2 regions of the Cupriavidus sp. FW216-B1 genome follow, and region 2 is predicted to be linked to the other one. Evidence: riboswitches for the same ligand, from Rfam matches in the RefSeq annotation. Region 2 holds a riboswitch; the other holds the start of a gene.
The links. A riboswitch is a leader RNA that binds a small molecule or an ion and turns the genes downstream of it on or off. The one in region 2 is predicted to bind glycine.

Region 1 (3,917 bases), on a different contig from region 2:
AGTGGGTCATCGAGGCGCCCTACGTGATGCAGGCCGCCAACCAGCTGCAGGTCCACCTCGGCTGGGCCGTGCAGGTGTACAACGCCGCGGAGGCGCTGCCCAACCTCATCAACCCGTTCTGGATGCTGCCGCTGCTGGGCGTGCTCGGCATCCGCGCCAAGGACGTGGTGGGCTTCACCTTCACCCAGCTGCTGGTCCACGCGCCGCTGGTGCTGTTCATGCTGTGGGCCTTCGCGACCACGCTGCCCTATCGTCCGCCCGTGATGCCCTGACGGATCGATGGCGCGGGGACCCGCGCGGGAGGAAAACGCCGGGGCGGCCCGCGTCCCGGTTTAAGATGCGGCTTTCCGGCCACGGCCGGAACCCGATTTTTCCACCCAGCCAAGCCAACGATGAAGAAGATCACCCTGTTCCTCGCCGCCCTCGCCACCGCCGGCGCCGTCCACGCCGCCGCGCCCGCGGGCCCGGCCGAGACGCTGCCCTCGGGCATGACCATCCAGCACCTCGTCAAGGGCACCGGCCCGTCGCCCAAGGCGTCCGACACGGTCAAGGTCCACTATCGCGGCACGCTTACCGACGGCACCGAGTTCGACAGCTCGTACAAGCGCGGCCAGCCGATCTCGTTCCCGCTCAACCGCGTGATCCCGTGCTGGACCGAGGGCGTGCAGAAGATGCAGGTCGGCGGCAAGGCCAAGCTGGTCTGCCCGGGCCCGACCGCCTACGGCTCGCGCGGCGTGCCCGGCACGATCCCGCCCAACGCGACGCTGAACTTCGAGGTCGAGCTGCTGGGCATCGGCGGCTGACCAGGGCACCGGCGCATGGCCTGCTCCAGCGGGCCGTGCGCGGCGCTGCCGGCCTGCCGCATCCGCTACACTTCTCTGTCGACAAGAATGCAGGCACGGGGATGAGAAAAGGCGGACGGATCAAGGCATGGCATGCCGACAAGGGCTATGGGTTCATCGAGATCCACGCCCAGTCGAAAGACGTTTTTTTCCATATCAGCGCGCTGCAGGGCCGCGCCGTCGCGCCCAAGGTCGGCGACCGCGTGTCGTTCGAATTGTCGGCGGGCAAGGACGGCCGCCCGCAGGCGAGCCAGGTCTCGATCGCGGGCGCGCCCGGGCAGGCCGGGCCGGCGGGACGGACGAACCTGCTGCCGGCGCTGGTAGCAGCGTTCGCGCTGCTGGCGATCTTCGCGGCTTCGCTCGCCGGCCGTCTGCCGCGCGGCGTGGCACTGGCCAGCCTCGGGCTGAGCGTGGCGGCCTTCGCGCGCTATGCCGTCGACAAGCGGCGCGCCGTGCGCAGCGAACAGCGCATTCCGGAGAACGAGCTGCACCTGCTCGCGCTGTGCGGCGGCTGGCCGGGCGCGCTGGCGGCCCAGCACCTGCTGCGGCACAAGAACCGCAAGGCGTCGTTCCAGGCCACCTTCTGGGCCACGGTCCTGCTGAACGTCGGGGCGATGGTGCTCTGGCCGACGGTGCTCGACGCGTAAGCCGCAACACCCGCGCGGGCGGCGCTTGCCGGCGCCGATCGAGCCGTGTTACCTTGCGCCTTCCAGGAGAACGAGGCGCCTTCACCATGCATGGGAAGACCCCTCTACCGAAGGCGTACCCCTGAAACGCTCAGGTGCAAAAGACTGGAAACCGAACGAACTGGAGAGCGCCGGGCCGCACCGACAAGGTGAGCGGCACGCGGCCGCCGAAGGGGCAAGCCGCCACCCATGCCGGGTGCGGCGAATCTCTCAGGTAAAAGGACAGTGGGGACAGACAGGCCGGATGGCCTGGCTGTCCCTTTTTGCTATCCGGAGCCTGAGAAATGAAAGTCATCGTGATGGGAGCCGGCGTGATCGGCGTCGCCTCGGCGTGGTACCTGGCGCGCGCCGGGCATGAGGTGGTGGTGCTGGAGCGCAATGCGGGCGCGGCCCGCGAAACCAGCTTCGGCAACGGCGGGCAGATCTCCGTCAGCCATGCCGAGCCGTGGGCCAACCCGGGCGCGCCGCTGAAGATGCTGCGCTGGCTGGGGCGCGAGGACGCGCCGCTGCTGTTCCGCCTGCGCGCCGATCCGGCGCAGTGGTCGTGGGGCCTGAAGTTCCTGCGCGAGTGCTCGGCGCGGCGCTCCACCCACAACATGGTCCAGTTGCTCAACCTGGGCACCTACAGCCGCGCCAGCCTGCAGGCGCTGCGCGCCGAAACCGGCATCGAGTACGACCACCTGACGCGCGGCATCCTGCACTTCTACACCAGCCAGAAAGAGTTCGACGCGGCCATCGAGCCGGCGCGCATCATGCGCGAGCTGGGCTGCGAGCGCCGCGTGATCGGCCCGGACGAGGTGGTGCGGCTGGAGCCGGCGCTGGCGCACATCGCGCCGCGCCTGGCCGGCGCCACCTATACCAGCGAGGACGAATCGGGCGACGTGCACCGCTTCACCACCGCGCTGGCGGCGCGCTGCGAGGCGCTCGGCGTGCGCTTTCGCTACGGCGTGCGGGTGCAGCGCCTGCATGCCGAGGGCGGCGCCATGCGCGGTGTGGAGATCGCCGACGAGACCGGCGCCTACCGCATCGAGAGCGCCGACGCCTACGTGCTGGCGCTGGGCAGCTTCAGCCCGATGCTGGCGCGCCCGCTCGGCGTGAAGCTCGACATCTACCCGGCCAAGGGCTACTCGGCCACGCTGCCGGTGCTCGATGCCACGCGCGCGCCCAGCGTGAGCCTGACCGACGACGAGTACAAGCTGGTGTTCTCGCGCTTCGGCGACCGCCTGCGCATCGCCGGCACGGCGGAGCTCAACGGCTATGCGATGGATCTCAACCCGGTGCGCTGCGAGGCCATCGTGCGGCGCACGCTGGAGGTGTTCCCGGGCATGAGCCGGCCCGAGCTGGCGCAGTTCTGGACCGGCCTGCGCCCGGCCACGCCGGGCAACGTGCCGTACATCGGCGCGTCCGCCGTGCGCGGGCTGTACCTCAACACCGGGCATGGCACGCTGGGCTGGACGCACGGCTGCGGCTCGGGCCGCGCCATCGCGGACATCGTGAGCGGGCGCGTGCCGGAGGTGGACTTCGCCTTCACCGGCGAACTGCCGGCGGGCGCGCCACGGCCGGCCACGCCGGCGCCGGCCGCGGCGCGGCCCGCGGCGCACTGACGCCATCGGCCAGCCGGCGCCATCGCTGCCGCGCGCCGGGCGCGCGGCAGCAGGCCGGACTTATCCGTTCACCGCGAGCCTCACCGGGGCGGTCAGGAAGTTCGCAGCCACGGCGTTTCACTCACCGCAACCAGCAGTCCTTCCGGGCTCAGGAAGCGCGTCACCTTCTGGCCCCAGGGTTCTTCCCGGTTGGAGATCAGCAAATGGTAGCCCTTGGCCATTAATCCTTCGGTGGCAACGGCGATATTCTCGACGTCAAACTCCAGCCAGGCCTGCGGCGTCGGCAAATCGGCAGGCCAGGTCTCGCAGCCGAAACAGGACCGGGCCGCTTGCGCCAACGGCCACAGCGCGAAATGCTTGACTCCCTCCAAGGCGCCCGCCTCGGACAGCAAGTAGTCCTTGTTGTCGCCATAAGACTTGAGGGGCAAGCCAAGCGTATCCACGTAAAGGGCGCGACTGCTCTCCGAATCCTTGGTGATCGGACCGAAACCGGCAACGAACAGCACGCCAAGTCCAGCGAATTCCTGCTCCATGACCAAATCAGCCCCCATTCCCGAAATGCTTCGGGCAAGCCCTGCCGAGCCCGCCGGGCGCTACCGAACGCGCCACGGCTCGGAAAACATCGTCAGACGTCGATCGCCGTATCCGATTTGACCTTGCGGCGCAGCTCGAACTTCTGGATCTTGCCGGTCGAGGTCTTGGGCAGCGGGCCGAAGTAGACCGCCTTGGGTACCTTGAAGCCGGCCAGCAGCGTGCGGCAGTGCGCGATCAGCTCCTCGGCGGTG
Region 2 (3,917 bases):
ATGAAGCTCCTGAGCACCTGGTTCTTGCCGGCCAGCCCGCGCAGTTTCGCCAGCGCGGCTTCCTCGGTCAGCGGCTCGGTGAACTCGCCCAGCGGCATGCCGTCGCGGCGGCGGATGGCGGCGGGGATGACGGCGTCGATCAGCGCGGCGCGGCTGCCGTAGCCGAGCACCTCGAGCATGTGCTGCTGCTCGGCGGCGTCGGGGCCGATATGACGGGAAGCGAAGGCGTCGCGCGCCTCCAGTTCGGCCAGCGTGGGCCGGGCACCTTGGGCGGCGGTGGTGGGAAGCGGGGCGTTCATGGCAAGAACCTCGTTGGGCGCGCGGCGGCAGGTGGTCGGCCTGGCCGCCGCGCATCGGTATTCAGTCGCCGTTCCCGCGGCATGGCGGCCGCGCGGGAACGGCGGGAGTGTGGCGGGGCGTCAGGCGCCGACGCTGGCCTTGTAGGCGTCGGCCGACATCAGGCCGTTGACGTCGTCGCTGTTGGCCGGCTTGAGCTTGAACAGCCAGGCATCGAAGGCGTCGGCATTGACGCTTTCCGGCGCGGCCACGGCGGCGTCGTTGATGGCGATCACTTCGCCGGCCACCGGGGCGTAGATGTCGGACGCGGCCTTGACCGATTCCACCACGGCCAGCGCGTCGCCCGCGCCCACCGACTTGCCCACTTCGGGCAGTTCCAGGAACACGATGTCGCCCAGCGCGTCCTGCGCGTGGTCGGTGATGCCGATGGTCAGCGTGCCGTCGGCTTCGACGCGCACCCATTCATGGGACTCGGTGTACTTCAGGTCGGCGGGGAAAGTCATGGAATTCTCCAGATGCGGTTTGTTGTTCAGCGCCAGCCGGGCGGGGGATCGCGTGGAGCGGGGGTGGCCGCCGGCGGGCGCGCTGTGACCGGGTGCGAGCGTTCAGCTCACGAGTGCCTTGCCATTGCGCACAAACGGCAGTTTAACCACAGTCGCGGCGAGTTTGCGGTCGCGGATCTCGACCTGCACCTCGGCGCCGGCGGCAACGCCGAGCGGCAGGCGGGCAAAAGCGATGGACAGGGACAGCGAGGGGCTGAAGGTGCCGCTGGTGATCTCGCCCTCGCCGGCCGCGGTGATCACTTTCTGGTGCGCGCGCAGCACGCCGCCCTTCTCGCGCAGGATCAGGCCGGTGAACTGGCGGGTCTGGCCGGCGGCGGCGAGCGCCGCCTTGCCGGTGAAGTCGCGCTCGCTCTGCAGGTCCACGGTCCAGGCCAGGCCGGCGTCGAGCGGCGAGGTGTGGATGTCCATGTCCTGGCCGTACAGGTTCATGCCGGCTTCCAGGCGCAGCGTGTCGCGCGCGCCCAGGCCGGCCGGGCGCACGCCGGCGGCGTTCAGTTTTTCCCACAGGCCGGCGACGTTCTCGGCCGGCACCACCAGCTCGAAGCCGTCCTCGCCGGTATAGCCGGTGCGCGCCACCATGACCTCGCCCAGCGCGGGGTCCTGCACCACGATGGCGTTGAACGGCTTGAGCGCCTCGCTCGGCTGGGTGGCCGGGAAGGCGCTCCACACCTTGGCGCGCGCGTTCGGGCCCTGCACCGCGACGATGGCCAGCGGCGCGGCGCCGGCCGGCGCGTTGTCGCCGCGGCGCGGGGTGATGGCCACGCCGCTGCCGGTGGCGGCATTGCGCGCGCGGATCCATTCGATGTCGCCGTTGGCGGTGCCGGCGTTGACCACCAGGCGGAAGCGGTCCTCGGCAAAGAAGTAGACGATCAGGTCGTCGATGACGCCGCCGCGCTCGTCGAGCATGCACGAGTAGAGCGCCTTGCCCGGCGTCTGCAGCTTGTCGACGTTGTTGGCCAGCAGGCCGCGCAGGAACGCGCGCACGTTGGCGCCGGCCAGGTCGACCACGCACATGTGGGACACGTCGAACATGCCGGCGTCGGTGCGCACGGCGTTGTGTTCTTCGATCTGGGAGCCGTAGTTGACCGGCATGTCCCAGCCGCCGAAGTCGACCATGCGGGCGCCGAGCGCGCGGTGGATGGCATTGAGGGGCGTGGCCTGGAGCGTCATGTAGTCCTCGGGGGAAGCGGAAATCTCGGTTCGGAAACGAAAAAAGGGTCATCCGCCGCATGGCCGGCGCGCATGGCGCTGCCGGATCCGCTGCGGCGGATGACCCCTCTGTCCTCGATACCTGAGAGATTACAAGGCGGTCCCGCGGACCAGTGCCTTGCGCGCCCCTTCGGTGGGCACGCTCGCCATGCCTTGCGCTGCGCGCAGGCGGCGGGTGCCGCTCTCCAGAGTACGGCCTGCATCGTGTGCATGTTGCGGGCCGATCCGACCAGTCCTTGGTGCCTGAGAGTTTTCGGGTGATACCCCTTCGGCGGCGCAGGCTCTGCGCGCTCTCCCGGTCGGATGGCGCGACTCTACAGGCAGCCCCGGTGGCTTGTCAACGCACGGCGCCGGGCCGGCGGGGGCGGACCCGCCGCCGTGTTAACATCTGCCGCTGCGGCCGCCCGCGGGATCGCCGTCCCGGTGCCGCGGTCTTCACAGGCAGCCCTGGCCGCTTTGTCCTTGCCGGTCCTTGCCGGGCCCGCGCCCGCCATTTCGCCATCCGCTTCCGCCACCACGCCCCGACGCATGACCCACGGACTCAATCCCGCCCAATCCGAAGCCGTCCGTTATCTCGACGGACCCTGCCTGGTGCTGGCCGGCGCCGGCTCCGGCAAGACGCGGGTGATCACGCAGAAGATCGCGCACCTGATCGAGGACAAGGGCTTCGAGCCGAAGCACATCGCCGCCGTGACCTTCACCAACAAGGCCGCCAAGGAGATGCAGGAGCGCATCGCCAAGCTGATGGAAGGCAAGACCACGCGCGAGGGCCGCCGCATCCCGCTCAAGCAGATGACGGTGAGCACCTTCCACTCGCTCGGCGTGCAGATCCTGCGCGCCGAGGCCGAGCACGTGGGACTCAAGCCGCGCTTTTCCATCATGGACTCGGACGACTGCTTCGGCCTGGTGCAGGAGCAACTCGCCACCACCGACAAGAAGCTGATCCGCAGCGTGCAGAGCACGATCTCGCTGTGGAAGAACGGCATGGTCGATCCCGAGACCGCCATCGCCATCGCCGAGAGCGCCGACGATCACCAGGCCGCGCTGGTCTACCGCAACTACGTGGCCACGCTGCACGCCTACCAGGCGGTGGACTTCGACGACCTGATCCGCCTGCCGGCCGAGCTGTTCGCGCGCGACGAGGCGGTTCGCATGAAATGGCAGAACCGCCTGCGCTACTTCCTGGTGGACGAATACCAGGACACCAACGCCTGCCAGTACGCGCTGCTCAAGCAGCTCGCCGGCGGCTCGCACCTGCGCGCGCCGGCCTTCACCGCGGTCGGCGACGACGACCAGGCCATCTACGGCTGGCGCGGCGCCACGCTCGACAACCTGCGCCTGCTGCAGACCGATTTCCCCGGCCTCAAGGTGGTCAAGCTCGAGCAGAACTACCGCTCCACGGTGCGCATCCTGGAAGCGGCCAACGCGGTCATCGCCAACAATCCCAAGCTGTTCGACAAGAAGCTGTGGAGCGAGCACGGCATGGGCGACCCGATCGCCGTCAACCCGATGAACGACGAGGAGCACGAGGCCGAATCCGTGGTGTTCCGCCTGTCCGCGCACAAGTTCGAGCGGCGCGCGCAGTTCCGCGACTACGCCATCCTCTACCGCGGCAACCACCAGGCGCGCCTGTTCGAGCAGATCCTGCGGCGCGAGCGCATTCCCTACGTGCTGTCCGGCGGCCAGAGCTTCTTCGACCGCGCCGAGATCAAGGACATCTGCGCCTACCTGCGCCTGATCGCCAACGCCGACGACGATCCCGCCTTCATCCGCGCCATCACCACGCCGCGCCGCGGCGTCGGCAACGCCACGCTGGAAGTGCTCGGCACCTTCGCCGGGCAGGCCAAG

Region 1: it holds a riboswitch for glycine, as region 2 does, so the genes downstream of both, AC3WXD_RS01740 (D-amino acid dehydrogenase) here and gcvT (glycine cleavage system aminomethyltransferase GcvT) in region 2, are expected to answer to the same signal.

The regions. Positions count from the first base shown of each region.
Region 1 is NZ_JBYTEL010000001.1:419,198-423,114, reverse strand. It holds gene AC3WXD_RS01755 (short-chain fatty acid transporter) at 1-272, shown strand, start outside; gene AC3WXD_RS01750 (FKBP-type peptidyl-prolyl cis-trans isomerase) at 393-803, shown strand; gene AC3WXD_RS01745 (DUF1294 domain-containing protein) at 905-1,489, shown strand; glycine riboswitch at 1,640-1,764, shown strand; gene AC3WXD_RS01740 (D-amino acid dehydrogenase) at 1,813-3,132, shown strand; gene AC3WXD_RS01735 (VOC family protein) at 3,225-3,665, opposite strand; gene AC3WXD_RS01730 (acyl-CoA synthetase) at 3,758-3,917, opposite strand, start outside.
Region 2 is NZ_JBYTEL010000009.1:124,998-128,914, forward strand. It holds gene gcvP (aminomethyl-transferring glycine dehydrogenase) at 1-299, opposite strand, end outside; gene gcvH (glycine cleavage system protein GcvH) at 420-800, opposite strand; gene gcvT (glycine cleavage system aminomethyltransferase GcvT) at 903-2,030, opposite strand; glycine riboswitch at 2,129-2,268, opposite strand; glycine riboswitch at 2,290-2,377, opposite strand; gene AC3WXD_RS19850 (UvrD-helicase domain-containing protein) at 2,598-3,917, shown strand, end outside.